One region of the Ligilactobacillus saerimneri genome, then DNA from elsewhere that is predicted to be linked to it. Evidence: predicted binding sites of a transcription regulator. Region 1 holds the regulator's gene; the other holds the start of a gene.
What was found. Region 1 encodes HrcA, which represses chaperone genes, less so after heat shock. Its sites were predicted from a motif close to TTAGCACTCNNNNNNNNNGAGTGCTAA; they were not measured.
Positions count from the first base shown of each region.

Region 2: a site for HrcA is predicted at 11,910-11,936, ahead of groES (co-chaperone GroES). Genes of this name have one in related genera too.

Region 1 covers NZ_CP144759.1:641,125-656,059, forward strand. Annotated here, with positions in the region: gene V3C97_RS03100 (PolC-type DNA polymerase III) at 1-2,741, shown strand, start outside; gene hrcA (heat-inducible transcriptional repressor HrcA) at 2,922-3,956, shown strand; gene grpE (nucleotide exchange factor GrpE) at 3,972-4,520, shown strand; gene dnaK (molecular chaperone DnaK) at 4,544-6,382, shown strand; gene dnaJ (molecular chaperone DnaJ) at 6,496-7,626, shown strand; gene pnuC (nicotinamide riboside transporter PnuC) at 7,777-8,520, shown strand; gene V3C97_RS03130 (CPBP family intramembrane glutamic endopeptidase) at 8,729-9,298, shown strand; tRNA gene V3C97_RS03135 (tRNA-Arg) at 9,344-9,417, opposite strand; ribosomal protein L21 leader region at 9,563-9,647, shown strand; gene rplU (50S ribosomal protein L21) at 9,664-9,972, shown strand; gene V3C97_RS03145 (ribosomal-processing cysteine protease Prp) at 9,994-10,329, shown strand; gene rpmA (50S ribosomal protein L27) at 10,349-10,633, shown strand; gene V3C97_RS03155 (Xaa-Pro peptidase family protein) at 10,709-11,779, shown strand; gene efp (elongation factor P) at 11,911-12,468, shown strand; gene V3C97_RS03165 (Asp23/Gls24 family envelope stress response protein) at 12,499-12,930, shown strand; gene nusB (transcription antitermination factor NusB) at 12,927-13,331, shown strand; gene folD (bifunctional methylenetetrahydrofolate dehydrogenase/methenyltetrahydrofolate cyclohydrolase FolD) at 13,477-14,319, shown strand; gene xseA (exodeoxyribonuclease VII large subunit) at 14,324-14,935, shown strand, end outside.
Region 2 covers NZ_CP144759.1:352,174-367,108, forward strand. Annotated here, with positions in the region: gene V3C97_RS01650 (YaaL family protein) at 1-209, shown strand, start outside; gene V3C97_RS01655 (Arc family DNA-binding protein) at 330-689, shown strand; gene V3C97_RS01660 (SPFH domain-containing protein) at 690-1,508, shown strand; gene tmk (dTMP kinase) at 1,679-2,320, shown strand; gene holB (DNA polymerase III subunit delta') at 2,337-3,338, shown strand; gene V3C97_RS01675 (DNA replication initiation control protein YabA) at 3,344-3,685, shown strand; gene rsmI (16S rRNA (cytidine(1402)-2'-O)-methyltransferase) at 3,685-4,569, shown strand; gene V3C97_RS01685 (acyl-[acyl-carrier-protein] thioesterase) at 4,593-5,339, shown strand; gene V3C97_RS01690 (class II fumarate hydratase) at 5,340-6,719, shown strand; gene tsaB (tRNA (adenosine(37)-N6)-threonylcarbamoyltransferase complex dimerization subunit type 1 TsaB) at 6,799-7,521, shown strand; gene V3C97_RS01700 (GNAT family N-acetyltransferase) at 7,505-8,023, shown strand; gene tsaD (tRNA (adenosine(37)-N6)-threonylcarbamoyltransferase complex transferase subunit TsaD) at 8,040-9,083, shown strand; gene V3C97_RS01710 (ABC-F family ATP-binding cassette domain-containing protein) at 9,138-11,084, opposite strand; gene V3C97_RS01715 (redox-sensing transcriptional repressor Rex) at 11,183-11,839, shown strand; gene groES (co-chaperone GroES) at 12,039-12,323, shown strand; gene groL (chaperonin GroEL) at 12,361-13,983, shown strand; gene V3C97_RS01730 (APC family permease) at 14,281-14,935, shown strand, end outside.

The DNA of each region.
Region 1 (14,935 bases):
CTATTACAGAACCGTGGATCGATACTTTACCACTGGCCCGTTTCCTTTATCCAGAAATGCGGGGCTTTAGATTAAATACTTTAGCCAAGAAATTGAATGTAACTTTGGAACACCATCACCGCGCGATTTATGATGCTGAAGCTACCGGGTACATTTACTATGCGATGCTTAAAGATGCTGAAACTAGGTTTGAAATTCAGTATCATGATCAGTTTAATGAACATATTGGTGAAAATGATGCCTATAAGCATGAACATCCTAGCCATGCCATAATTTTGGCGCAAACACAAGCTGGTTTGAAAAACCTCTTTAAATTGGCTTCTGAGTCAATGGTTAATTATTTTTATCGTGTGCCACGCATTCCCCGTTCTTTGTTGCAGAAATACCGGGAAGGGCTTTTGGTCGGGAGTGCATGCGCTGAAGGCGAAGTATTTACTGCGATGATGCAAAAGGGTTATCAGGATGCAAAGGAAAAAGCTGCTTTCTATGACTATTTGGAAGTTCAGCCTAAAGCCTTGTATCAGCCATTAATTGAACAAGAATTAGTGAGAGATGAGCATAACCTTGAGGAAATCATTGCTAATATGGTAGAACTGGGGCACGAACTAGGAAAACCAGTAGTTGCTACGGGTGATGTTCATTTCATGAACAAAGAAGACAGTATTTATCGGGAAGTATTGATTAACTCACAGGGAGGAGCCAATCCTTTAAATCGGCTACGACAATTGCCTGACGCTCATTTCCGAACAACTGATGAAATGCTGGCAGACTTTGCCTTCTTAGGTCAGGAAACGGCGCAAGAAATAGTGATCGATAATCCTAACAAGGTAGCCGATATGGTAGATGAGATCTCTCCAGTTAAGGATAAATTGTACACGCCTAAAATGGAGGGAGCGGAAGACAATATTCGCAATCTGACAATGAATACAGCCCATGAATGGTACGGTGATCCCTTGCCGGAGATCGTAGATCAACGGCTGCAAAAAGAATTGAAGTCGATCATTGGGAATGGGTTCTCAGTGATTTATCTGATTTCGCAAATGTTAGTGTTTAAATCCAATAAGGATGGATACCTGGTTGGTTCACGGGGATCTGTCGGTTCAAGTCTAGTGGCTACAATGACAGGGATTACAGAAGTTAACCCTTTGCCACCACATTACCGGTGCCCACAGTGTAAGTGGTCTCATTTCTATGTCAAAGGAGAATATGGTTCTGGATATGACTTGCCAGATAAAGATTGTCCCGAGTGTGGTGCCCACTTGATTAAGGACGGGCAGGATATTCCTTTCGAAACCTTCTTAGGATTCAAAGGGAATAAGGTTCCTGATATCGATTTGAATTTCTCTGGGGATTACCAGCCGATTGCCCATAATTATACTAAAGTTTTGTTCGGAGAAAACAATGTTTTTCGGGCAGGAACAATCGGTACTATTGCAGATAAAACAGCATATGGCTATGTTAAGGCATATGAGCGTGATAAAGGATTGCATTTACGTAATGCGGAGATTGATCGTTTGGCCAAAGGAACAACAGGGGTCAAACGGACTACGGGGCAACACCCAGCCGGAATTCTGGTTGTACCTGATTATATGGATATTTATGATTTTACTCCTATCCAATACCCAGCCGATGATCAGACAGCAGCTTGGAAGACAACGCACTTTGACTTCCACTCTATTCACGATAATATCCTGAAATTAGATATTTTAGGCCACGATGATCCGACGATGATCAGAATGTTGCAAGATCTTTCGGGAATTGATCCTAAAACTATTCCAATGGATGATCCGGGAGTGATGAAGCTCTTTTCTGGGACAGATGTTCTGGGGGTAACACCTGAACAGATTCAGTCAAAGACAGGAACACTCGGTGTGCCAGAATTTGGAACACGATTTGTGCGTGAAATGTTAGATCAAACGCATCCAGACACTTTTGCTTCCTTATTAAAGATCTCTGGTTTGTCACACGGGACAGATGTGTGGTTAGGTAACGCTCAAGATCTGATTAAAAACGGGACAGTGACGATTGAAAATGTTATCGGTTGTCGTGATGATATCATGATGGATTTGATTCACTATGGAATGCCAAATGATTTGTCCTTTAAGATCATGGAACACGTTCGGAAGGGACGGGGGATTCCAGATGAGTGGCAAGAAGAAATGAAGAAGAATGTTCCTGATTGGTATATTGATGCTTGCTTGAAAATTAAGTACATGTTTCCTAAGGCCCATGCGACAGCGTACATTATGATGGCCTTGCGGATTGCATATTTTAAAGTTTATTTCCCAATTGTGTATTATGCAGCTTACTTCTCAGTTCGGGCTGACGATTTTGACCTTGTGGCTATGTCTCGTGGGAAAGAAGCAGTTAAAGAAGCAATGAAGGAAATTAATGATAAAGGGAACGATGCATCTGCTAAAGAGAAAAATCTGTTGACAGTGTTGGAACTAGCTAATGAAATGCTTGAACGCGGTTTTAGTTTCAAGATGGTTGATTTGGATAAGTCGGATGCTGCTGATTGGTTGATTGACGGTAAAAATTTGATTGCCCCATTCTCAGCTATTCCGGGCTTAGGTTTAAACGTAGCTAAGCAAATTGTTGCTGCGCGGGAAGAAAAACCATTCTTATCTAAAGAAGATCTTGCACAGCGGGGCAAAGTTTCGCAAACTTTGATTGACTTTATGGATACCAATAATGTTCTAGCAGATTTACCTGACGCTAATCAGTTAAGCTTGTTCTAATTAAGAATTTATAAGACGGTTTGTGTTTTTTAGGCACAGACCGTTTTTTTTTGAAAAATTAATTAGGAAGAATGTTTGAATATTTCTTAGCACTCGCTTGACAACACTGCTAAATGAAGGTATATTTGATAATGTAATTTAGCACTTGATCTATTTAAGTGCTAAAAAGAGGTGATGATGATGTTAACGAAACGGCAGTTGTTAATTTTGGAAGCAATAATTCGAGATTACACAAGTGCAGGTCAGCCTATTGGCTCAAAGACGTTGCAGAATCAATTACCAGTTCATGTAAGTTCAGCGACTATTCGTAATGAGATGGCGACTTTAGAAAAATTAGGATACTTAATTAAAGAGCATTCTAGTTCTGGTCGTTATCCATCTCTAAAGGGGTATCGTTTCTATGTTGACCACCTGGTTAAACCAGAAAAGATTAACAAAGAGGATATTCAAGGGATTAGAGCATCGTTTGGAAGTGAATTTCAAAAGGTGGACGAAATTGTTGCTACTTCAGCTCGTGTTTTATCAGAGATCACTAATTATACTGCTATCTCATTGAAGCCGGATTCAAAAGAAGTCCGTTTGGAAGGTTTTCGGATGATTCCTTTTGGTGAGCAACAGGTGATGGTGATTTTGGTCACGAGTGATGGTTCGGTGGAAAGTCAGATTTTCTCCTTACCTGAAGGTATCACTGGGGAGGTTTTGGAACCAGTGATAAGAATTATTAATGACCAGGTAGTTGGCTATCCACTTAGTCAGATTGCTGACCGCTTACAAGAGAGTATCGTTTTGCTGACCAAGTATCTACGGCAACCAGAAGGCTTTCTTGATGTATTTGGTCGGGCTTTGGATAAGTCGCTCCAAAGTCAATTTTATGTTGGTGGCAAGATGAACTTACTGAACTTTATTGATAGTGATAATGTTGATCAAGTCAAAGCATTATATTCACTAGTTGATCATTCGCAAGATATCAGTGCTTTGTTAGGTGATGTTGGACCGAATGATATTACTGTCAAGTTTGGTGACGAGCTACAGAACCAACCAGGGAATTATAGTTTGATTTCTGCTCATTACAATATTGAAAACCATGGGCAAGGGATCATTGCATTATTGGGGCCAACTAATATGCCATACTCGAAGCTGATTGGCTTGTTAGGAGTGTTCAGACAGGAATTGACCCAACGCTTGATCGATTATTATCGTAATCTTGATAGTTAGAAAAGGGGTGTTGGTTTGACTGAGAAAGATAAGCAAGCTAAATCAGTGGAAACAACAGTTGATGAGAAAAAAGAAACTGCTACTGCTGCACAGAAAGAGCAAGATGATACTGCAAAACTGTTAGCAGAATTGCAGCAAAAGAATGAAGAACTAGAAAATAAGTATCTGCGTGCAGCTGCGGAGATTCAAAATATGACCCGGCGTTTCAAAAAAGAGCAAGAACAGTTGCTTAGATACGAGGGTCAAGCACTAGCGCGGGATATTCTTCCTGTGGTCGATAACTTGCAACGTGCACTCTTAACTGAAGCAGATGACGATGCTTCGCGCCAACTTAAGCATGGAATTGAGTTGGTAGCAAAAGACTTAGAGAAGGCATTGAAAGATAATAAAATCACTCAAATTGATGCCTTGAATCAACCTTTTGATCCACAATTTCACCAGGCAGTTAAAACTGTTCCGGCTGAAAATGAAGATCAAAAAGATCATGTCATTGAAGTGTATCAAGAAGGTTACTTACTGAGAGACCGCGTATTGAGACCAGCAATGGTTGTTGTGGCACAATAAATTACGAGAGAGGTAGAAAGCATATGTCAAAGATTATTGGTATTGACTTAGGGACAACTAACTCTGCAGTAGCTGTCCTTGAAGGTAAGGATCCAAAAATTATTACTAATCCAGAAGGAAATCGGACTACTCCTTCCGTTGTTTCTTTCAAGAATGGTGAACACCAAGTAGGGGAAGTGGCTAAGCGGCAAGCTATCACTAACCCCGATACAGTTTCATCCATTAAGAGTCACATGGGTGAAGCAGGCTACAAAGTGAATGTGGCTGGCAAAGATTACACTCCTCAAGAAATTTCTGCAATGATTTTACAATACATTAAGGATTATGCAGAATCATATTTGGGAGAAAAAGTTACTGAAGCTGTTATTACTGTTCCAGCTTACTTTAATGACGCACAACGGCAAGCAACTAAGGATGCTGGGAAGATTGCTGGTTTAGATGTTAAGCGGATCATTAACGAACCAACTGCAGCTTCTTTGGCTTATGGCTTGGATAAGCAAGATAAAGATGAAAAGATTTTAGTTTATGACCTTGGCGGGGGTACTTTTGACGTTTCTATTCTTGAATTAGGGGACGGTGTATTCCAAGTATTGTCTACTAATGGGGATACTCACCTTGGTGGTAATGACTTTGACCAAGCAATTATTGATTGGTTGGTTGCTGAGTTTAAGCGTGATAATGGCATTGATCTTTCTCAAGATAAAATGGCAATGCAACGGTTGAAGGATGCAGCTGAAAAGGCAAAGAAGGATCTTTCTGGGATTCAATCAGCACAAATCTCACTACCATTTATCACTGCTGGTGCTAATGGACCATTGCACTTAGAGACTACTTTAACTCGGGCTAAGTTCAATGAATTAACTGCTGACTTAGTTGAACGGACTAAGGCACCAGTTATGAACGCATTAAGTGATGCGGGCTTATCTGCTTCTGATATTGATGAAGTGATTTTGAATGGTGGTTCAACTCGGATTCCTGCTGTTCAAGAAATGGTTAAGAACTTAATGGGTAAGGAACCTAACCACTCAATTAACCCTGATGAAGCCGTAGCTTTAGGGGCTGCTATTCAAGGTGGTGTGATTACTGGTGATGTTAAAGACGTTGTCTTGTTGGATGTTACACCATTGTCATTAGGGATCGAAACAATGGGTGGTGTCTTCACTAAGTTGATTGACCGGAATACCACAATCCCAACTTCTAAGAGCCAAGTATTCTCTACTGCAGCTGACAACCAACCTGCTGTGGATATTCACGTTCTCCAGGGTGAACGGCCAATGGCTGCTGATAACAAGACTTTGGGTCGGTTCCAATTGACGGATATTCCACCTGCACCACGTGGTGTGCCACAAATTCAAGTGACATTTGATATTGATAAGAATGGTATTGTTAATGTATCAGCTAAGGATATGGGCACTAACAAGGAACAAAAGATTACTATCAAGAGTTCCTCAGGTCTTTCAGATGAAGAAATCGAACGGATGGTAAAAGAAGCTAAGGAAAACGAAGCTTCTGACAAGAAGCGCAAGGAAGAAGTTGATTTGCGCAATGAAGTAGATCAATTACTCTTCACTACTGAAAAGACGCTCAAGGAATTGGACGGCAAGGTTTCAGCTGATGAAGTAAAGAAGGCTGAAGATGCACGGGATGCATTGAAGAAAGCTCAAGAAGCCAACGATCTTGAAGCAATGAAGACGAAGAAAGATGAATTGAACAATGTCATTCAAGAACTCTCCGTCAAGTTATACCAACAAGCTCAACAAGCACAAAATGATGCACAAGCTAATGGTAATAACACAACAAATAATGATGACAATACTGTTGATGGTGATTTCAAAGAAGTTAACCCAGACGACAAAAAGTAATTAGTTAAATAATTATTGATAGAAAGTCAAGGCCAGTCGGTGGGCTTTGACTTTTTATTTTTAAATATGCTAGTCTTTTGATAGTATTTTGTCCGTAAGGTTGGAGGGTAATTATGGCAGAACAGATTGATCCATATAAAGTTTTGGGCGTTTCTAAAGATGCGTCTGATGCAGATATTAAGAAAGCATATCGGCACTTATCTAAAAAGTACCACCCTGATCTTAACCATGAGGCAGGGGCAGAAGAAAAGTTTAAGCAGGTTAATGATGCTTATGATATTCTCAAAGATCCACAAAAGAAAGCTCAGTATGACCAGTTCGGTTCTACTGGCGGTCAAGGCTTCGGTGGTGCCGGTGGGTATGGCAATGCTGGCGGTTTTGACGGCTTTGGTGGCTTTGGCGATATGGGTGACATCTTTAGTTCATTCTTTGGTGGTGGCCGGACGCAATCACGAACAGCACCACGACAGGGACGTGATCTCCAATATACTTTGAATTTAAAGTTTGAAGAAGCTATCTTTGGTAAAAAAGAAACTATCAAGTATAGCCGCCAAGCAGAATGTAAAACTTGTCATGGTTCAGGTGCTAAGGCAGGCACTTCACCTGTCACATGTTCTAAGTGTGGCGGTCGTGGCTTTATCCAAGTACAACGGCAAACACCGTTGGGACGGGTGATGACACAACAGGAATGTGATGTTTGTCATGGTACTGGTAAAGAGATCAAAGAAAAATGTGAAGTTTGTCATGGGGTTGGACATGTTTCCGAACAACATGAAGTTGAAGTCACTATTCCTGCTGGGATTGAGAACGGTAACCAGATGCGGTTACAAGGTCAAGGTGAAGCAGGAATTAATGGTGGTCCTTATGGTGATCTTTATATCATCTTTGTAGTTGAACCAAGTAAGATTTTCGAACGGGACGGAGCCGATATTTACTATGAACAGCCAATCAGTTTCGTGCAGGCTGCTCTGGGAGACGAGATTCGAGTTAAAACCGTCCATGGTGATGTCGATATGAAAATCCCTGCGGGGACACAGACAGGAACTGTATTCAGATTACGTGGGAAAGGAGCTCCACGTTTGCGTGGTAAAGGGAACGGTGATGAAAAAGTCACTGTAACGATTGAGACACCAAAGAAACTAAACAAGAAGCAAAAGTTAGCATTGAAGGCTTTTGCTGAAGCTTCTGGTTTTAAGCCAGCAAATGAAAAGGGTTCTTTTTTTGACCGACTAAAAAATCTGTAAACGATATTTAATGGCGGGACTGATCTAACAGCTTTAGATTAGACCGTCATTTTTATTATATAACAATATATAGTGATTCGGTGTATTGACAATGCCATATATAGTGGTATTATAGGTAGGTCATATTTTAGAGAGAGAGGTTGATTACTTGTGAAAAGTGAGCGCAATATTCAAGAAAATTATTTTGTGTGGCTTTGGAATCAGTTAAAGGGATGGCCAGTCCAAAACTACATGTTATGGTTTTTTGCTTTTGGATTTCAGTTGGCGTTATTGGTTAGCCAACCATTTACCACAGTAACTGTGGTTACATTTATTGGGACAATGTTAGGGACAGCTTGTGTGCTAGCCATCAATGCTACTAAGGCAATTAATGGCTGGTTAGGATTGATTTCTGCAGCATGCTTCATCTATGCCAGCTGGGCAGCCAAAAACTATCTTGCAATTTTTGAACAAGTTGCCTACATTATCACCTTAGACTTACCGGTTATCATTGCGATTAATTCATGGAATGATGATACTAAGAATAATTTACGGAAGTTCGGCGGAAAAGAATGGTTGGTTGCAATTATCGGTACAGTAATCGTATATGTTGTTTCAGGGTTCTTGATTGGGCATTATACCAATGATCCTCGTCCATGGATTGATGCGATTAGCTTTGCAATTTCCTTGACTGCTGGTATCATGTGTTTCTTGCGTTACAGCAACCAATATTTTTGGTGGTTAGCTTCGGGGATTTTTCAATTGATTCTATGGGGCGTGACATTTGCCCAAGGAGATGCTACATTAGCGATGGCAATCAATTCTTTAATCTATGTTGCCAACGATATTTTAGCCTTCACTGTGTCCCCATGGTTCAACCGGGGCCGGAAAAAAGCTGGTTTGAAGGAAATATAGTAATTTATTAAGTAGATAATAGAGAAGCTTTAAGCAGGGATAACCTTTCCTTGCTTAAAGCTTTTTTGTGTTATGAAACTTCTTACCTGAATTTTTGAAAAAAAGGCTGTATCATGATGAATTTCAGACAATTAAATTTCCTCCCGCATTCCGAAAAGATTACTTTGGCTATGCAGGGTTACTACTCGGATTATCTTACGGAGGTTTTTTGTTACTAGGAGTGCGATTTGTTTTTCCAAAAATAGATGGATATCTGTTAGCTCAAAATGGGGCATCGTTGTTAGGCGCGATAATCATTGCACCATTGATTGAAGAAGTGGTTTTTCGGGGGGTGATTTTCACACAGCTCACTAAGCACTATAACTTGAAAGTAGGGTTGTGGGGCTCAGCGCTTATATTTGGAGCAGTTCACCTAATGAATGGTAGTTTGGACTGGATAAGTGCAATTCAACTCGTCATTGCTGGAACAGTAATGGGAATGCTTCTAAATACTATATATATCAAAGAAAAAACCATCTGGACTAGCTTTACTGTTCATGCTTTGTACAATATGATGGGGAGCTTGGTTCCCATAGGTAGCCGCATAAGCCCAGATTGGTTTATGCAGTTGGCCCTAAAAAATAATAATCGGTTACTTACGGGTGGGGAATACGGTATTGACTGTAGTTTAATCAATATTAGTGCCTATTTAATCGTCATAATAATTATTGTATATAGGTATAAAAAGAAAGAATCCTTGAATGGATTGATAGATCAGGCAAACACAAAAAAGCCTTAGATAAAAGCTGGGCAACTTTCATCTAAGGCTCAAAATTAAAATAAGTGATTCGGGAGAGATTCGAACTCTCGACCTACGGTTTAGAAGACCGTTGCTCTATCCAGCTGAGCTACCGAACCAACAACAGATATTATTATATTGGCTTGGGTAAACAATGTCAATTATTTTCTGGTATTAGGCCAACATTAATTGTTATTATCACGATAAAATTCATTGACAAGGATTGTTTTAATTGCTAATATATTATCGTTGTATTTGTGCATACCACAACTGCAACCGCACGTTTTAAGTTTGAAGTGTCTTCTGGTTATCAGGAGACCACTAAATTACGGCGAGTCTAAGTCAATTATAAGGAGGTGCACATGATGTACGCAATTATTAAAACTGGCGGTAAGCAACTTAAAGTTGAAGAAGGCCAAACTATCTACGTTGAAAAGCTTAATGCTAACGCAGGTGACAAGGTTACTTTTGACCAAGTAGTATTCGTTGGCGGTGAAAAGACTGTTATCGGTACTCCTGTTGTTGAAGGCGCTAGTGTCGAAGCTACTGTTGAAAAGCAAGGTCGTGCTAAGAAGGTTGTAACTTACAAGTACAAGCCAAAGAAGCACTCACACACTAAGCAAGGTCACCGTCAACCATACACTAAGTTGGTTGTTAACAAGATCAATGCTTAATGAAAAGGCAAGGTGATTGCAATGATTCGGGTTAAATTTTATTACCATGAAAAGCAATTATCTGGCTTCCAATTGCGGGGTCACGCTGATTCGGGTCCATATGGACAAGATATTGTGTGTGCAGCCGTTTCAATGCTAACAATCAATACGATTAATAGCATTGAGGAGTTGGCTGGGATCAACCCCGATGATTTTCAGCAGTATTATGCCAATCAGAAAGATGGTGGCGATATTAAGTTTAAACTGACTGCCGCTCAGGCTCAGGATGAACGCATTGCTTTACTTTTAGCGTCTTTCAAACTAGGCATTAAAACCACTGCAGAACAATATAAAGATTTTATTACGATAAAAAATTAACATGCGGAGGTGAATTGATATGTTAAAAATGGATTTACAATTCTTCTCAAAGCACAAGGGTGGCGGTTCTTCCACTAACGGTCGTGACTCCAATCCTAAGTATTTGGGTTCAAAAGTTGCTGATGGTCAAGAAGTAACTGGTGGTTCAATCTTATACCGTCAACGCGGTACTAAGATCTACCCAGGTGAAAACGTTGGTATGGGTAAGGATAACACTCTTTACGCAAAGGTTGCTGGCGTTGTTCGTTTCGAACGTATGGGTCGTTCTAAGCGCAAAGCTTCTGTTTACCCAGTTGCTGAATAATAATTAGTAAGCTATGTTCATATGAGCATAGCTTTTTATTTTCCATACTGAAATATTGATTGAGGAGGGAAAACTATGTTATATAACGCAAAACGCGTTGTTGCATTACGCCGAGAAATGCAACGATTAAAGGTTGATGCTTTTTTGGTAACAGATAGGGCCAACATTAAATATATTAGTGGCTTTACCGGTGACGATGGAATATTGCTAGTGACAGAGAACCAGCAGTATATTATTACAGATAGTCGATTTGAACAACAAGTTAAAACAGATAATCCAGAGTGGAATTTTTGTAACACACGCGATTATTTAGGCTCAGCTTTAAAGATTGCTGCCCAAAAGCACCTAGTTGCTATGGCCTTTGAAAGCAACATTGATTATGCTAGCTATGATTTTTTAGATGAGAATGCTGTCTGTGATATTGTTCCATTTACAGGTGTGATTGAACGTTTGCGTTCCTTTAAGGATGATGACGAAGTAGCGCTCCTCAAGCAAAGCTGTATCCTAGCAGGAAAAGGATATCAATATATCCTTGATACAATTCATCCTGGGCAAACCGAAGCACAAGTAGCAACAGAATTAGACTATTTCATGAAAATGAACGGTGCAAGTCAGTGGTCTTTTGAAACGATTGTTGCGAGTGGCGAAAGGACTACATGGCCTCACGGGACGTTTACCAATAAAAAGTTAAATGATGGTGACTTAATAACGCTTGATTTTGGATATTACTATCAAGATTATACTTCTGATGTCACTAGAACGTTTAGTTTAGGTAAGCAAGTCAATGCTCAGGTCAAGGATATTTATGAAACGGTTCTTGAAGCTAATCAGCGAACAATCGCAGCAATCAAGCCAGGGATAACTGGGCGTGAATTGGATGCCATTGGTCGTGAATACATAGCACAAAAAGGATATGGAGAGTATTTTAATCATGGGATGGGCCATGGAATTGGGTTGTCAATCCATGAGTTGCCGAACGTTGGGCGCTCCTATTCAGACCAGATGATGCCAGGACAAGTGGTGACAATTGAACCAGGGATTTATGTTCCAGGTGTCGGCGGTGTACGGATTGAAGATGATATTTTGATTACGCCTACGGGTCATGAAAATCTAACCCCTTTTTCTAAGGTATATACGGAAGTATAACCGTTTGGGAAAGTGTTTGTCCTGGACTTTAACTTGACGAGGGCGGTTCTACATGTGAGAATATATTTAAGTACAATGGGTGTAGCTTGTAGTGAAATCAAGCTAAGCGTTGTTTTAGGAGGAAGAAGTATATGATTTCTGTAAATGATTTTAAAAACGGTTTAACGATCGAAGTAGATGGTCAATTATGGCGGGTAATTGAATTCTTACACGTTAAGCCAGGTAAAGGTTCAGCATTTGTGCGTTCTAAATTGAAGAACTTGCGTAATGGTGCTGTTCAAGAAAAAACTTTCCGTGCTGGTGAAAAAGTACAACAAGCTCAAATTGACACCAAGAGCATGCAATACCTCTATAATGATGGAGATAGCTATGTCTTCATGGATACTAATACTTATGAACAAATTGCTATTCCAGCAGCTAATATGCAAGATGAATTGAAGTACTTGAAGGAAAACATGGAAGTTTCTGTAATCATGTTTGGTTCAGAAACATTAGGGATTGAATTGCCAAACGTAGTTGAATTAACAGTTACTGAAACTGAACCAACTATTAAGGGGAATACAGCTTCTGGTGGATCCAAGCCAGCAACTATGGAAACTGGTTTGGTAACACAAGTGCCATTCTTCATCAACGAAGGGGACGTGCTTAAGATCAATACCAGCGATGGGACATACATCTCACGTGCTTAATGTGTGATAACACGATAGGAGGTTGGAACGATGGCAGAAGATAATAGTATTCTGTTAGCAAACAAAGAGCCTAACTTGGGGCAAATTAGAATTGCACCAGAGGTTATTGAAATTATCATTGGGATTGCTGCAAGCCAGGTAGAAGGCGTGTATTCAATGCAGGGGTCATTTGCTAATAATGTTTCCGAGTTTTTTGGACGGAAGTCACACAGTAAGGGTGTTCATCTAGAAAATAGTGCTGATGGAATCATCGTTGACCTCTATGCCTTCTTAGATTATGGGGTTTCTGTTCCTAAAGTAGCGGTTGCAATTCAAGATAAAGTTGTCCAACAAGTGTTGTTCATGACTGGATTGAAGCTACAAACAGTTAACGTGCATATCGAGGGTGTTATCTCCCAAAAAGAAGAACAGGTTGTTGATCCTGACAATATCTTTGCAGAGGACAATGGTGACGAACAGTGACTTTAACTAGACATGATATTAGAAAAGCGGCATTTCAGACGCTTTTTGCGGTAAGAAGCAATGCCGATGCTGATCCTAAGCAAGTAATGTTACAGGTGTTGGATGCAGAAGAACAAACTGATTCAGCCCTGCCAGAATACTTAGTAACTCTTGTTGAAGGGGTAATTAAGCACGAAGATGAACTTAACGATGCTATTAGTAATTACCTGAAAAAAGGGTGGACAGTAAAACGTCTGAACAAGACAGACTTGCTGATTCTGCAAATTGCAGTATTTGAAATTAAGTATGTAACTGACATTCCAGCCAAGGTTTCAATTAACGAAGCATTACAATTGGCCAAGGAATTTAGTGATGATAAGTCGCGTGGATTTATCAATGGTGTATTGGCAAACTTAATTTAATTGATTAAACAGTCATCTTAGTTTAGCAGCGTAAGCGGCTGGCTAGGATGATTTTTTAATATCCAAGTTTCACTTAGAAACGTTGTTTTTTTCACTAAGCGCCTATGCTAACATTAGAAAGGTAAGAACGAATGGAGGAGATAACATGACGGTATTATTGGATGGGAAAAAACTGGCGACTACGGTGCGTTCAAAATTAAAAGAACGGACTGCGGCATTACGTGCAAAGGGAATCATTCCACGGTTAGTAGTAATCATGGTAGGAGATAACTCAGCAAGTGCTGTGTATGTCAGAAATAAGAAAAGAGCGGCTACTGAAGTGGGAATTGAGGCTGTAGATTTACATCTTCCTGTAACAACTAGTCAAGATGAATTATTGGCTTTGATTGATCAATATAACCAAGATCCAAAAGTTCATGGAATCTTAGTGCAGTTGCCCCTTCCCCAACAAATAGATGAAAAAGTAGTTACACAGGCTATCTCCCCCCTAAAAGATGTTGATGGTTTTCACCCAATGAATGTGGGGCAATTATTTATGGGAACACCGCAAGCCTTGCCTTGTACTCCACGCGGTATCATGGAACTATTGGCAGCATATGATATTGAAGTTGCCGGCAAAAATGTCGTGATTATTGGGCGTTCTAATATCGTTGGGCGACCAATGGCAGCCCTGATGATCAACCATGATGCAACAGTAACAATCACTCATAGTAAGACCCAGAATTTAGCGGCAATAACGCGGCAAGCAGATATTCTGGTCGTAGCAATTGGTCGGGGTGAGTTTGTTACCAAGGATTTCGTTAAACCTGGCGCTGTAGTGGTTGATGTCGGAATGAATCATAATGCAGAAGGTAAGCTGGTTGGAGATGTTAAGCGCGATGACATGTTAGACCATGCGTCATATTTAACTCCTGTTCCTGGTGGTGTTGGACCAATGACGATTGCGATGCTAATGCAACAAACCGTAGAGTTTGCAGAGAGAAGTTAAAATTATGAGTGATAGATACTTAACGGTTTCGTTATTAAACAAATATATTAAGCGTAAATTTACGGCCGACCCATACTTAGGAAAAATATATCTAAGTGGTGAAATTTCAAATTTTAGGTTACGATCCCGGCACCAATATTTTAGCCTTAAAGATGAGCGGGCTAAAATCGACGTTGTCATGTTTGCGAGTGATTTTAATAAGATCAAATTTGTTCCTGAAGAAGGAATGAAGGTGCTGGTTAGTGGCTATGTAGATGTTTATGAAGCATCAGGTAGGTACCAGTTTTATATTAAAACAATGGAACCAGATGGGGTTGGGGCCCTGTACCAAGCTTATGAGCAACTTAAGCACAAGTTAGAGCAAGAAGGTTTGTTCTCTGCCCCCAAAAAAGTTATTCCACAATTTCCCCAGCGGATAGCTGTTATTACAAGTCCGAGCGGAGCAGTAATTAAAGATATTATTACGACAACTCGTAGAAGGTATCCCATTGCACAGATTGTTCTTTTTCCAGCTGAAGTCCAGGGAGAAAGAGCAGCTGACAGCTTAGTAGCACGCCTGAAAGAAGTCAACCTGCGTGGTGATTTCGATACGATTATCATCGGGCGTGGTGGGGGT
Region 2 (14,935 bases), 290 kb from region 1:
AGCAATATGACGAAATGCTCTTGGCTGATATTGATACTGCTAAGCGTAATTGGGACAACGCCCGCCAAACGCAGGCGGCAGTGTATGATAGTGATGAGCAATTGGTGGCTGAAACAGAATTAGCTAAAGCCAAATATTATTTTCTTTATTTAGAAGCAAAAAGGCGTCAAATTAAAGGTCATATCCAATCGTCGGTAATTGATCACTGATGATGGATGTATGAAAATTAGTATACAAATCGTTTGGAAAAGATTATCAGGCTTTTTCAAACGATTTTTTTGTTCTTTATGATATCATTTAGATATCATAAAGATAGAGGAATATGAAATATGCGACAAAGTGAGATGACTACTTTTTTACTTCGACTACCACAGGCACTAAAGCGTCAGTTAGAAGAAAAAGCACAAGCTGATAAGCGGAGTGTCAATAGTACGGTGGTTGATATTATTAGTCAGGCTCTAGCAGTTCACCCCACCGGTACATCGCTAGAACAACGTAATTTTATTGGGCAAAAGGTTACTGCTAAGCAGATTGACGCAGTGAATGGATTAGTTCATTTGCAAGGGATTTACTATCGTTATTTAATTGAGGGAAACCAAGAATACACACCGACTGAAGATTATATTGTGATTGAAGCGGTGGGGAATATTTTAACTTTACGACCGCTAATGAAATTGGGAGGGGATTAAATGTTAGGAGTTAAAATTGTACAGCAGAATTGTCAGGGTTTAGTAGAGACGTTAGGCAAGTATAGTCGCAGTGTGGAAGCGGGATTACACTTCTACATTCCATTTTTGCAAAATATTCAGGTAGTTGAATTGGCAATGCACCCATTGCGGTTAGCACAATATTCTGTAATCACAAAGGATAATGCGGATATTGAAGCTAGCGTGACGCTCAATTATCACGTGACAGATGCTAAAAAATATACCTATGAAAATACAGATTCGGTAGAATCAATGGCTCAATTAGTGCGGGGACACCTCCGAGATATTATTGGGCGAATGGAGTTGAATGAAGCTTTGGGATCAACTTCCAAAATTAATGCCGAATTGGCAAGTGCGATTGGGGATTTAACTAATATCTATGGTATCAATGTTGACCGGGTTAATATTGATGAACTAACACCTTCGACAGAGATTCAACGCGCTATGGACAAACAATTAACAGCAGATCGTGAGCGAATTGCAGCAATTGCACGTGCTGAAGGGGAAGCCCGTAATATTAAGCTGACTACCGATGCCAAGAATAAAGCGTTGGTCGAAACAGCTCGCGCTGAAGCAGAAGCGACTCGGCAACGGGCTGATGCGGAAAGTTATCGTATTGAAAAGATACGAACAGCATTGCAACAAGTTGATAGCAACTATTTCCGGGATCAAAGCATTCAGGCATTTACTAGCCTAGCAAAATCAGATACAAACTTGGTGGTTTTAAGCAAAGATGATATTACGGAACTAGGCAAAGTTCCGGTTATCCAAAAGATGTTGGAAACACAAGACAAGAAATAAGCAGACAGTATGAAGTACAGAAAAAAAGCTACGGAAATACCGTGGCTTTTTTGTTTACATTTGAACAAAGAAAATGAGCTCCGATGGTACCATTTATTTGCTGTTGATAGCAGGCGGTTTTTTTCATAAAATAAATAGTTAGATACTATGCGAGAATTGAGGTTTTTGTTGTGCGGGGACTTTTTATTACGTTTGAAGGGCTCGACGGCTCCGGAAAGACCAGTGTTTTGAACCAGGTCAAAGCAGATTTGGAAACTACTGGAAAAAAGAATTACATTTTTACTAGAGAACCAGGTGGTAACCGAATCGCAGAATCAGTACGGACAATTATTTTAGATAAGAAGAACACTGAAATGGCTGCGCGAACAGAAGCACTGTTATACGCTGCCGCCCGTTCACAACATGTTGTTGAAACAATTGAACCTGCTTTAGCTGCAGGTAAGGTGGTCTTTTGTGATCGTTATGTGGATAGTTCATTGGTTTATCAAGGAGCGGGACGACATATTGGGATTGATGAAGTGGCAGCGATTAATTCGTTTGCAACGCAAGGCTTGGAAGCAGATCTGACATTTTATTTTAAAATCCAGCCCCAAGTAGGATTGGAGCGGATCAAGGATCATCGTCAAGACCAAATTGATCGGATGGACTCACAAGACGTGAGCTTTTATGAAGAAACATATGCCGCCTATGAACGGCTAGCGCAAGAAAATCCTAGCCGTTATGTAGTAATTGATGCTAATCGTCCATTAGCAGAGGTCGTAGCGGCCGTTTCCCAACAACTTAGTCAACGGGTTGGTCAATACTTAGAATAAAGTGAGGGAAGACAGGATGGCAGAACAGAATTTAACAACAGCACAAACGCAATTACGTCAGCATTTTGCGCAGTTAGTAACACAGAAGAAGCTTGTTCATGCCTACCTGTTTGCTGGGCCACAAGGAGTAGGGAAAAAAGCGCTGGCACTATGGGTAGCACAAGGAATTTTTTGTGAAGCAGTTCGAGCAGGAGTCCCTTGTGGGCGTTGTAATGAATGTCGGCGGATCGCAGAGCATAACCATCCAGATGTGGTTGAGATAGTTCCAGATGGTTTATCGATTAAGGTCGACCAAATTCGTTTTCTCAAAGCTGAATTTACTAAAAGTGGGGTTGAGAGTCGGCGGAAGGTCTTTATCATTCAAGAAGCTGAGCGTATGACCAACGGGGCTGCTAATAGTTTATTGAAATTTTTGGAAGAACCAAGTGGTGATGTGACGGCATTTTTACTTTCTGCAAACACGAGTCAGATATTACCAACTATTCTGTCACGGTGTCAGTTAATAGAACTACCACGTTTACCTAAAGAACAATTGCAGCAGCAACTAATTCAAAACGGAATAGGAGCTAAGCAAGCTCGAATTCTAGCTAATGTGACAGAAAGTGTACCAGCCGCTGAACAGCTGCAAGCTAATGAACACTTTGATAGTTTAGTTAAATTAACACAGCAGTGGTTTAATATGGTTATTCGGCATGATCCGATGGCCTTTGTACTTGTCCAAAGTAAGCTAATGCCGGAGATTGTTGGTCGTGATGAACGAGAACTTTGCTTACAACTTGTCATGTTGCTGGCACGAGATTTGCTTTTACAGCATTTAGAGCAAGATGAAGAAGTTGTTTTTACAGAAACTAGTATAGAAACACTAGGAACAGTAAAAACAGCGCGTTTAGTAACGGCGATAGAATTAGTACTGAAGCAATCACGAAGTTTAACGGTTAACGTTAGTTTTCAGACAATATTAGAAAAATTAACCTTGCGTCTGATGGATCTTTATACGCCAGGAACAGGGTCGAGGTGACAACAATGGATAAAAGAGAATTAGCTAATAGCATTGATGAAATTGAAGCACAGGCACGGATGTTGTTACAAAATATTGAAGTCATAAAAAAAGAAATGGAAAAAATCGTGGAGAAGAATGCAGAATTAGAGATTGAAAACCAGCACATCCATGAGCGGTTGCAAGAATTAGCAGCCAAGGACAAGAGTCGCGGACCAAAAGAATTATCAAAGTCACGGAAAAATTTGGAAAAATTATACGAAGAAGGATTTCATGTGTGCAATGTAGATAATATGTATGGTTCACGTCGCTTAAATGATGAGCCATGTGTATTTTGTCAAGATGTTATCTATGGGGAGAGAAAGTAATGGCAATCGAAGCACAGAGTAGTTTTAAAGGAGAGAATGTTACTGGGTGTCTTTATTTAGTGCCAACTCCAATTGGAAATTTAGGCGATATGACTGTACGGGCCCAAGAAGTCTTGCAAGCAGTTGATGTGATTGCGGCTGAAGACACCCGAAATACAGGCAAACTTTTGCAACATTTTGCAATTACCACACCGCAAATTAGCTTCCATGAGCACAATACCCAGGAGCGTATCCCCCAATTAGTTGCCAAAATGCAAGCAGGACAAGATGTAGCTCAGGTGAGTGACGCGGGTATGCCTTCGATTAGTGATCCGGGGCATGAACTAGTAGTAGCCTGCATTGCAGCAGGGATCCCGGTAGTTCCATTACCAGGTCCCAATGCAGGACTGACAGCTCTGATTGCTTCTGGTTTAGCTCCACAACCATTCTACTTTTATGGTTTCTTACCTCGCAAAACAGGACAGCAACAAGCGGAACTGGCTAAACTAAATCAGCAAACATGTTCGATCATTCTATATGAAGCACCCCATCGCTTAGCAAAAACTTTACAAAATATTGCTACAATATGTGGGACAGAGCGTCAAATTGTTTTATGTCGGGAACTGACTAAACGGTATGAAGAATTTTTGCGCGGGACAGTTGCTGATGCACTCCAATGGGCGCAAACTAACCCGATTAAGGGGGAGTTTGTTCTTATTCTAGCTGGTAATGATCATCCAGAAACAATGACACCAGTAGTAGACCAGACCTTATCGTTAGCTCAACAGGTGGCACAACTGATGGATGCGGAAGGGTTGAAACCCAACCAAGCTATTAAACGGGTGGCAAAAGAAAATAAGGTTGCTCGACAAGTTGTGTACAATGAATTTCATCATTTGGATTAATGATTACAGAAAGAAGATTTAACATGCCAGGAAAAAAATATAGTGAGCAACACCGTGTTGTCTATTACGATACGGACCTAACAGGACGTCTAAACGTTGGTAAATTAGGTGATATCTTGATGCTTGTATCGAATGATCAAAGCAATGATTTAGGCGTTTCCTTACAGAATATGAAGGAAGCAGGGTTAGGTTGGGTTGTGACCCAGCATGTATTAACGGTTGACCGAATGCCACGGGTAGGAGAAGAATTAACGATTACTACCCAAGCAACAAGTTATAACCGCTATTTTTGTTATCGGGATTTCTTTGTTCAAGATCAATCGGGAAAGCAAGTTGCCAAGATGCATAGTGTTTTTGTGATGATGGATCTAAAGCAAAGAAAAATGGTCCGCTTGGTGGATGAGTTTATTAATCCATATAGTGCTGACTACACAACAAAGATTGAACGATTGTCACAGCCACAGATGCAAGGAGAAGTTACAGAGCATAATGAACGGACCTATCGCGTTCGTTACACAGATATTGACATCAATCGTCACGTCAATAACATTCATTATATTGATTGGATGGTGGATGCCTTGGATAAAGATTTTCTGAGTCAACATGATCTGGTATCTTTAAATATTGTCTATAAGAAAGAAGTAGCATATGGAGATACAGTCCATAGCCGGGTAGCTAAGAATGGCTTAGTTACTTACCATGAGATCATCAATGATGATGCTATCAGCTGTGTGGCTGAATGTCATTGGCAACCAGTAAAGGAAGATTAGATGGAGTATAGAGAGGAACATGATAGTTTAGGCATAATCAAGGTCCCAAAGACGGCACTTTGGGGAGCACAAACAGAACGGAGCCGCCACAATTTTGCCGTAGGTCCAGTAATGCCGGAGCTTGTGATACGTGCACTGATCAATATTAAGAAGGCAGCTGCACGGGTTAATAAGCAACTGGGACAGCTAGACGAACGGCGGGCGCTTTTAATAGAGCAGGCTTGTGATCAAATTTTGACAATGCCAGAGATGATGAGTTCGTTCCCGTTGAAAGTTTATCAAACTGGGAGTGGCACCCAGTCCAATATGAACGTTAATGAAGTGATCAGTCATGTGGCACATGAGCTTGATCCCCATTTGCTTATACATCCCAACGACCATGTTAATATGGCACAAAGCTCAAATGATACTTTCCCTACGGCAATGCAGATTGCGGCGTTTCAGGAAACTAAACGAGTACTAACGGTGCTAGAAAAAGTTGACCAGACTTTAAAGGGCAAACAGGAAGAATTTTGGCAAGTAGTAAAAATTGGTCGCACTCACTTACAAGACGCCGTACCAATGACTTTTGGACAAGAAATTTCAGGTTGGCGTGCAGCTTTAAACCATAGCCGGCAGGCATTACAAGCTAATTTAATGCTCCTAGCAGAATTGCCCATCGGGGGAACAGCAATTGGAACAGGATTGAATGTTCCTGAAGGATTCGATCAGGCGATGGTCACTGAATTAGGCAAGATTTATCGGTTAAAGTTAGTGTGTGCTCCCAATAAGTTTCAAGGGTTGGCAAACCATACGGGAATAAATATTATTCACGGAATATTTAAATCGTTAGCTAGTGACTTGATAAAGATCGGTAATGATATTCGTTTTTTGGCTAGCGGACCGCGAGCTGGTTATGAAGAATTAGTTATTCCAGCTAATGAGCCAGGTTCATCCATTATGCCAGGTAAAGTTAATCCGACGCAGATTGAGGCCCTAACAATGGCGGCAACAACTGTTATGGGAAATGATACCACGATCACATTTGCTGCTAGTCAGGGAAACTTTGAGATGAATGTCTATAAGCCGGTTATTATCCAAGCTTTCTTGGCTTCGGCAGACCTTTTGGCAGGGGTGACCGCATCATTTGAAGAACATTGTTTGCGGGGGTTAACTGTCAATCAACAACGAATGCATGAATTAGTGGACAATTCATTAATGTTGGTAACTGCACTTAGCCCACATATTGGTTATGAAAAAAGCGCTGAGATCGCACTGACAGCACAGCGTCAGCAGCTAACATTACGGCAGGCTGCCCTGCAGTCGGGATATTTAACTGCAGATGAATATGATCAATGGATTGAACCATTGGCGATGACTAACAGCCAATGCATAGACTAACTGCTTGCCATTCCAGTTATGGGCGGTATAATAGCTTGTTGGATTTATCAAGTAAATAGAACAACGGAGATAAGAAATAATGAAGATTCTCGCAATTGATACAGCTAATACTTCACTAAGTGTAGCTGTTATATCTGAGAAAAAACTACTGGCTCAGGTAACGACTAACGTCGGCAGAAATCATAGTGTAAACTTGATGCCACTAGTTGATGAGATGCTTAAACAAAGTCACTTAACTATTGATGCAATTGATCGTTTCGTAGTATCCCAGGGACCAGGGTCATATACAGGATTACGGATTGGAGTGACTACTGCTAAGGTATTGGCAGATACGTTGAATAAGGAACTAGTTGGAGTATCTAGTCTTAAAGTGTTAGCAGCTGCCCTGCCACAAGATACTTCAGAATTATTGGTACCGCTCTTTGATGCTAGGCGGGACAATGTTTTTGCTGGCATTTACCAATATCAGGATGGAGAATTACAAACTGTTCTTCCTGACCAGCATATTGCTTTTACTAAACTATGTTCATTTCTCACAGAAAAAGGCGTAAAGGTGCGTTTTGTGGGGGCAGATGTAGCTCATTTTGCAGAGCAACTTGCACAATTAGACTTGGATTATCGGATAAGTGAGGGTAATTTCAATTACCCTCAGGCATATGTTTTGGGATTACTAGGTGGCAAGCAAGCGCCAGTTACGATTGCAAATTTTGTTCCTGAGTATCACCGGTTGACCCAAGCAGAAATTCAATGGCAAGAAAGCCACCCAGAAAAGGAAAACGATAACTATGTTGAAAGAACTTAAAAATTTGTTGGATGAATTTATTCCAACTCATAAACAAGAAGTTGACTTTGATAATCAAAATGTGGAAGTTTCTAAGTATAAATACTTGCTGACTAGAGCAATCGTCCCAGATGTGCCTGAATTGGTTAGCTTGGATAAAATTACTTATGGTGATTTGCCACCTTTAACCAAGGAAGTGGTTGAACGTGAAGTTCAAAACCATAAAGATGCTCTATTTTTAGTGGTTCGACACGAGGATCAATTGGTGGCGGCGATTATTTGTCGGATCCTTACTGATCGCCAGGAGGTAATTATTGACTGGCTTGGAGTTGCTAAAGAATTTCGTCACCGGGGAATTGCCAAGAAGATGGTGGAGACGGTTGTAGCTAAGGCAGAAAACTTGGGTCTGCGGTATGTGAAAGTTTTAGTGGATGCGGATGATGCGTATAGTCAGAATTTATTTACAGTCGCTGGTTTTACCCATCACACTAACTCTGATGATATGATTTATACCATTGCATAGTAGGGGATTGAGAATTGTGGCAAATGAAGAAAGAAATTTAATCCTAGCATTTGAATCAAGCTGTGATGAAACAAGCGTAGCCGTAATAGAAGATGGGCATAAGATTTTGTCTAATATCGTGGCAACGCAGATCAAGAGCCATAAGCGGTTCGGTGGAGTGGTTCCAGAAGTTGCTAGTCGGCACCATATTGAACAGATTACTTTGTGTATTGATGATGCTTTGGCTGAAGCACAGGTCACATATGATGATTTGACAGCTGTTGCTGTTACCTATGGTCCTGGTTTGGTAGGAGCCTTACTAGTCGGGGTAGCAGCTGCTAAAGCAGTTGCTTTTGCCCACAACTTACCTCTGATCCCGGTTAACCATATGGCGGGACATATTTATGCGGCCCGTTTTGTGGCGCCAATTGAATTTCCAGCATTAGCATTACTTGTTTCAGGCGGGCACACGGAGTTAGTGTACTTACCCGGACCAAATCAATTTGAAATAATTGGAGAAACACGCGATGATGCTGCTGGTGAAGCCTATGACAAAGTGGGGCGCGTCTTGGGATTAACCTATCCAGCCGGAAAGCAAATCGATGAGTTGGCTCATCAAGGGCAAGATACATTCCATTTCCCCCGGGCAATGGTTAAAGAAGAAAATTTTGATTTTAGTTTTAGTGGTTTGAAGAGTGCTTTTATCAATACTGTGCACCATGCTGATCAGATCGGCGAAGCACTCAATCGCGCGGATTTAGCGGCTAGTTTTCAACAAAGCGTAGTTGACGTTCTGGTGGCTAAGACAGATCGGGCATTGACAGAATTTCCGGTACGGCAGTTGATTTTGGCAGGAGGTGTAGCTGCTAATAGTGGCCTCCGGGCTGATCTAACAGCGATGATGGAAAAGCACCATCCGGAAGTAGCACTATTAAAGGCACCGTTAGCTTTATGTGGTGACAACGCTGCTATGATCGGAGCGGCAGGTTATGTTGCTTGGCAACATGGGGTAAGGGCAGATTTAGCCCTTAATGCTGATCCAAGTTTGGAATTTGACTGGCGGTCAGGAATGTTACCATAGGAAAAAGCTGAGAACATTGCGTTCTCAGCTTTTTTTGTAGTTAATTTAGAAGAATTATTCGAATGATTCAAGAACCATACTTGCTTCAGTCCATTGCTCCTCAGTTGTTTCAATCTGTGAGGTAACAGTATCCAATTTAACCTGTAAAGCAGACATTTTAGCAGGATCATTGAAATTTTCTGGCTGAGTCATTTGTTTTTCCAGACTATTTTTCTGTTCTTCCAAATGGTTAAGTTGTTCTTCTAATTTAGCAACAGTGCGTTCTGCTTTCCGTTGCTGACGTTGCAGTTCCTTGCTTTGCTGATAGTCAAGCTTGCTTTGGGAAACGGGTGCTGGTTGCGGTGCAGTCGAAGGCTGGGCCGCTTCTTTAGCAGCCTGTATTTCTTCTTGTTCAGCTTTTTTCTGAACATAATAGTCATAGTCACCGAGGTAAAGGGTACTACCTTCGGGAGTGATTTCCAATACACTTGAAGCAGTTTTGTTAATGAAGTAGCGGTCGTGGGAGACAAATAGGACCGTACCATCGAATTCTTCAATAGCCTTTTCAAGCACTTCTTTACTGTCAATATCAAGGTGGTTAGTTGGTTCGTCTAGAATCAAAAAATTATCCTTATCTAAGGCTAATTTAGTGAGCAACAAGCGAGCTTTCTCTCCCCCCGAGAGGTTATGGACAACTTTCATAACATCATCGCCACGGAAGAGGAATGATCCTAGAATAGAGCGAACATCTTTTTCAGGCATTAAAGGATGATCATCCCAGATTTCATTGAGGACGGTCTTTTTATCATGCAAGTTATGCTGCTCCTGGTCATAGTAGCCAACTTGAACGTTAGTTCCAAAACTAGCTGTTCCCTTTAAGAAAGGAATCTTACCCAAGATACTTTTGAGGAGAGTAGACTTCCCAATTCCATTAGGTCCAACAATGGCAAGCCGTTTATGTTTGCGAAGGTCGATATTAATGGGACCAGAAATTACGTGATCATTATAACCAATAGCAGCATCAGCAACTGTTAAAACGACATTTCCACTTGTTTTAGCAGCTGTAAATGCAAAACGAGGACCTTCCAAATCGTTAGTAGGACGTTCTAGGCGGTCCATCTTTTCTAACTGTTTTCGTCGGCTTTGAGCTCGCTTGGTAGTGGAAGCCCGAACAATGTTTTTTTGCACAAAGTCTTCCATTTTTTTGATTTCCACTTGTTGCTTTTCGTATTCCTTCCAAGCTTTAAGTTGTCGTTGTTCGCGTTCAGTCACATAGTGACTATAATTTCCTTTATAATAAGCGGAATGGTGGTGACTAATTTCATATACTTCGTTGACGACTTTATCCAGGAAATATTGGTCGTGAGAAACTATCAGTAGCGCACCGTGGTATGCTTGAAGATAATTTTCTAACCATGTCAAAGTATCAATGTCTAAGTGGTTGGTTGGTTCGTCAAGAATCAATAAATCGCGTTTTTCCAAAAGGAGTTTGGCTAAAGCTAAGCGGGTTTTTTGCCCACCGGATAATGAAGAAACAGGACGGTCGAAATCGGCTGGCTCGAATTGAAAGCCATGAAGCACAGCCTTGATTTCATTCTCATACCCGTAGCCGTTTTGTTCCTTGAAATCATGCTGGAGTTGGTCATATCGCCGCAGGATTTGCTCATATTCGGGGCTACCAGCCAACTGAGGATCAGCCATTTTTTCTTCTAATGAATGGATTTGTTGTTCCATTTCTTTGAGATAAGTGAAGACACTTTCCATCTCAGCTAGCATTGTTCGTGAAGACTCCAGACCTGAATTTTGAGCTAGGTAGCCGATTGTAATACCGTGCTTTTTAACAATCTCGCCGGCATCAGGCTCGGTTTCATCAACGATCATTTTTAGCAAAGTGGTTTTACCCACTCCGTTACGCCCGACTAGGGCAATCCGCGAATTGTCTTGAATATCAAGATTGATATTTTCAAACAAAACGTCAGCGCCGAAATAACGAGCTACATTTTGAGCTTGTAATAAAATCATTTTTTCACCTACTTTATTTTGAGTGGCATTGTCCAGTGAGGGTTATATCTATTATGGTAAAATTAAATAGAAATAATAGCAAAAAAGGAGCTAGGACAATGGCTGATATGAAGATACCGCGGGCAACAGCAAAACGGTTACCCATCTATTATCAATACCTTAACATTTTAGCAGATGCAGGCCAAAAAAGAATCTCCTCGAGTGAATTTGCCGCTGGAGTTAAGGTTGATCCGCGGACTATTCGCCGCGATTTTTCTCATTTTGGAACATTGGGGAAAAGAGGTTATGGGTATGATGTAGCTGACTTATTAGCTTTTTTCAAAAAAATATTAAAGCAAGACCAAGTAACCAAAGTTGCCTTAGTCGGGGTCGGAAACTTAGGCCACGCGTTATTGAACTTTAATTTTCACCGCGACAATAATATTGCAATTCGAGCGGCATTTGATATTGATCCAGCTGTGGTGGGAACTACGATTGATGACATTCGGGTTTATCCATTAACAGAGTTGCAAAACCAATTACAAGAGCAAGCGATCAAGGTGGTAATTTTGACAGTTCCAGAAGCAGCAGCACAGACGGTCACAGATCAGCTGATCGCAGCTGGAGTAGAAGGAATCATGAATTTTACCCCAACTAGAATCAATGTGCCAGCAACGGTTATTGTCCAAAATGTAAATTTGACGAGTGAATTACAAACTTTGATTTACTTTTTGAATCATCGCTCGTTAGATCAGCAAGGAACAAATAAAGAATAATTGTCTTTTGTGACTGAGCAGAGTGTATGGCGGGACGTTCAAACTACTCTGCTTTTTGTATGACAACTTTTTAGCACTCGGAGGTTAAAAGTGCTAAAAAATGCTTGCAATTAAAAATGAAAATGGTTATAGTAATAACTGTAATCAGTTAGCACTCAAAGTGCTAGACTGCTAATCACAAATTTTGGAGGGATAACAAGTGCTTAAACCATTAGGAGATCGTGTGATCTTAGAAGTTCAAAAGGAAGAAGAAATGAAAGTTGGAAGCTTGGTTCTGGCAAGTAACGCTAAGGACAAGCCAACTCAAGGCACAGTAGTGGCTGTTGGTGAAGGACGGACCCTCGATAACGGCGCAAAGGTTGCTCCAAGTGTAAAGAAGGGCGACAAGGTTATTTTTGATAAGTACGCCGGGACTAACGTTAAGTATGAAGACCAAGAATACTTGGTAGTACGGGCCAATGACATCATGGCAATTATTGAGTAATTAAACGAAAAATTGTTTTAACGAGGTGTAATTAAGAATGGCAAAAGAAATTAAGTTTGGTGAAGATGCACGGGCAAAAATGCTTGCTGGTGTAGATAAGTTAGCTAATACTGTAAAGACAACTATCGGTCCTAAGGGACGGAACGTTGTCGTTGAACAATCTTACGGTGCCCCAACAAGTACAAATGACGGGGTTACTATTGCTAAGGCAATTGAATTAGAAGATCACTTTGAAAACATGGGGGCAAAGTTAGTTTCTGAAGTTGCCCAAAAGACCAATGATATTGCTGGGGACGGGACAACAACTGCTACCGTATTGACCCAAGCAATTGTAAATGAAGGAATGAAGAATGTTACTGCAGGGGCAAACCCTGTTGGCATTCGGCGGGGGATTGAAAAGGCAACTAAGGTTGCTGTTGATGCCCTCCACAAGATGGCTCACAAGGTAGAATCCAAGTCTGACATTGCTCAAGTTGCAGCTATTTCTTCAGCTAGTGAAGAAGTTGGTAATTTAATTGCTGACGCAATGGAAAAGGTTGGCAATGATGGTGTCATCTCTATTGAAGAATCTAAAGGGATTGATACATCCCTTGATGTCGTTGAAGGGATGCAATTTGATCGCGGTTACTTATCCCAATATATGGTAACTGATGATGACAAGATGGAAGCTAACTTGGACAAGCCTTACATCTTGTTGACTGACAAGAAGATTTCTAACATCCAAGAAATGATGCCACTATTGAACCAAATTGTTCAACAAGGTCGGGCATTGTTGATCATTGCTGATGATGTTGATGGTGAAGCTTTACCTACATTAGTTCTGAACAAGATGCGGGGAACATTTAATGTAGTCGCCGTAAAGGCTCCTGGTTTTGGTGATCGGCGGAAGGCAATGTTACAAGATATTGCTATCTTAACTGGTGCAACAGTGATTACTGATGACCTTGGTTTGCAATTGAAAGACACGACTCTCGATCAATTAGGGACAGCAGGCAAAGTTACTGTTACAAAGGACAGCACAACGGTGGTTGAAGGTGCAGGCGATAAGGCTGCTATTGCTGAACGGATTGACCAATTGAAGAAGCAAATCGGTGAAACTACTTCTGAATTTGACAGAGAAAAGCTCCAAGAACGGTTAGCTAAGCTCTCTGGTGGGGTAGCTGTTATCAAGGTTGGTGCTGCTACTGATACAGAATTGAAGGAACGTAAGTACAGAATTGAAGATGCTTTGAACGCTACACGGGCAGCGGTTGAAGAAGGCTTTGTTCCTGGTGGTGGTACTGCTTTAGTTAATGTAATTTCTGCCGTGGCTGAATTACATGCTGAAGGCGATGAACAAACAGGGATCAATATTGTTAAGCGCGCCTTGGAAGAACCAGTTCGGCAAATTGCCCAAAATGCTGGTAAAGAAGGTTCTGTCATCGTTGAAAAGTTAAAGAGTGAAAAGCCAGGCGTTGGTTACAATGCAGCTACTGATGAATGGGTTGATATGGTTGAAGCTGGGATCATTGATCCAACTAAGGTAACTCGTTCTGCATTGCAAAACGCAGCTAGTGTTTCAGCGGTATTGTTAACTACTGAAGCAGTTGTGGCTGATAAGCCAGAAGAACATGCGCCAGTTGCACCACAACCTGGTGCTGGCATGGGCGGCATGATGTAATAAACTGATATATAACTGTATAAATAACTAATATGCTGAAAGAGTGCACTGTAAAGTGCTCCTAATGAATGCTGGAAAGAAGCTAGTGTTTAAGGAGACCTTATGGTGCACTTTTTTATAGTAACTTGCAAGCATAGGGGAAGTTGGGTACAATATTATGGTTTGTTAAGCATTATTTAATGTCTAATAGTAGAATTGCCATTTGTGTAGCTAAAACGCTACCAAATTTTTTTGACTTTTAGCTAAATATTGCAATATAGTGATATTAGTTGATTTGTTACTTTTAGGAGGATTATAATGTGGCGCTACATTAAACGCTTTTTAATCGGTGAACCACTGAAAACAGAAGAAGAAAGTGGCCAGTCACTGACCAAGTTCAAGGCATTGGCGCTCCTTTCGTCTGACGCCTTGTCATCCGTAGCATATGGACCAGAGCAAATTACGACTGTACTGTTAGTATTGTCAGCAGCAGCAACATGGTATGCCTTACCAGCAGCCCTAATTGTTCTGGTATTACTTTTTGCAATTACAATGTCGTACCGACAGATTATTCATGCATACCCCTCTGGCGGGGGTGCATATGTGGTTGCAACAGAGAACTGGGGGACCAATGCAGGGCTTGTAGCTGGTGGTTCCTTGTTGGTTGATTATATGCTAACTGTGGCCGTTTCAGTCACCTCAGGTACTGAAGCAATCACTTCTGCCCTACCGGGATTAAGAAAGTATGCCATTACTATTTCGATCTTAATCGTTTTGTTTATCATGATTCTCAATCTTCGTGGAATGCGTGAATCAGCTTCTTTCTTAACCGTGCCAGTGTACTCGTTTGTGATTATGATGGCCCTTTTGGTAGGCGCAGGTTTATATAATATTGTAACGGGAAATGTAGAGTTCCAAGGGGCAGCTCATATCGGTGAGACTGTTCCAGGCATGAGCTTAGTACTATTTTTAC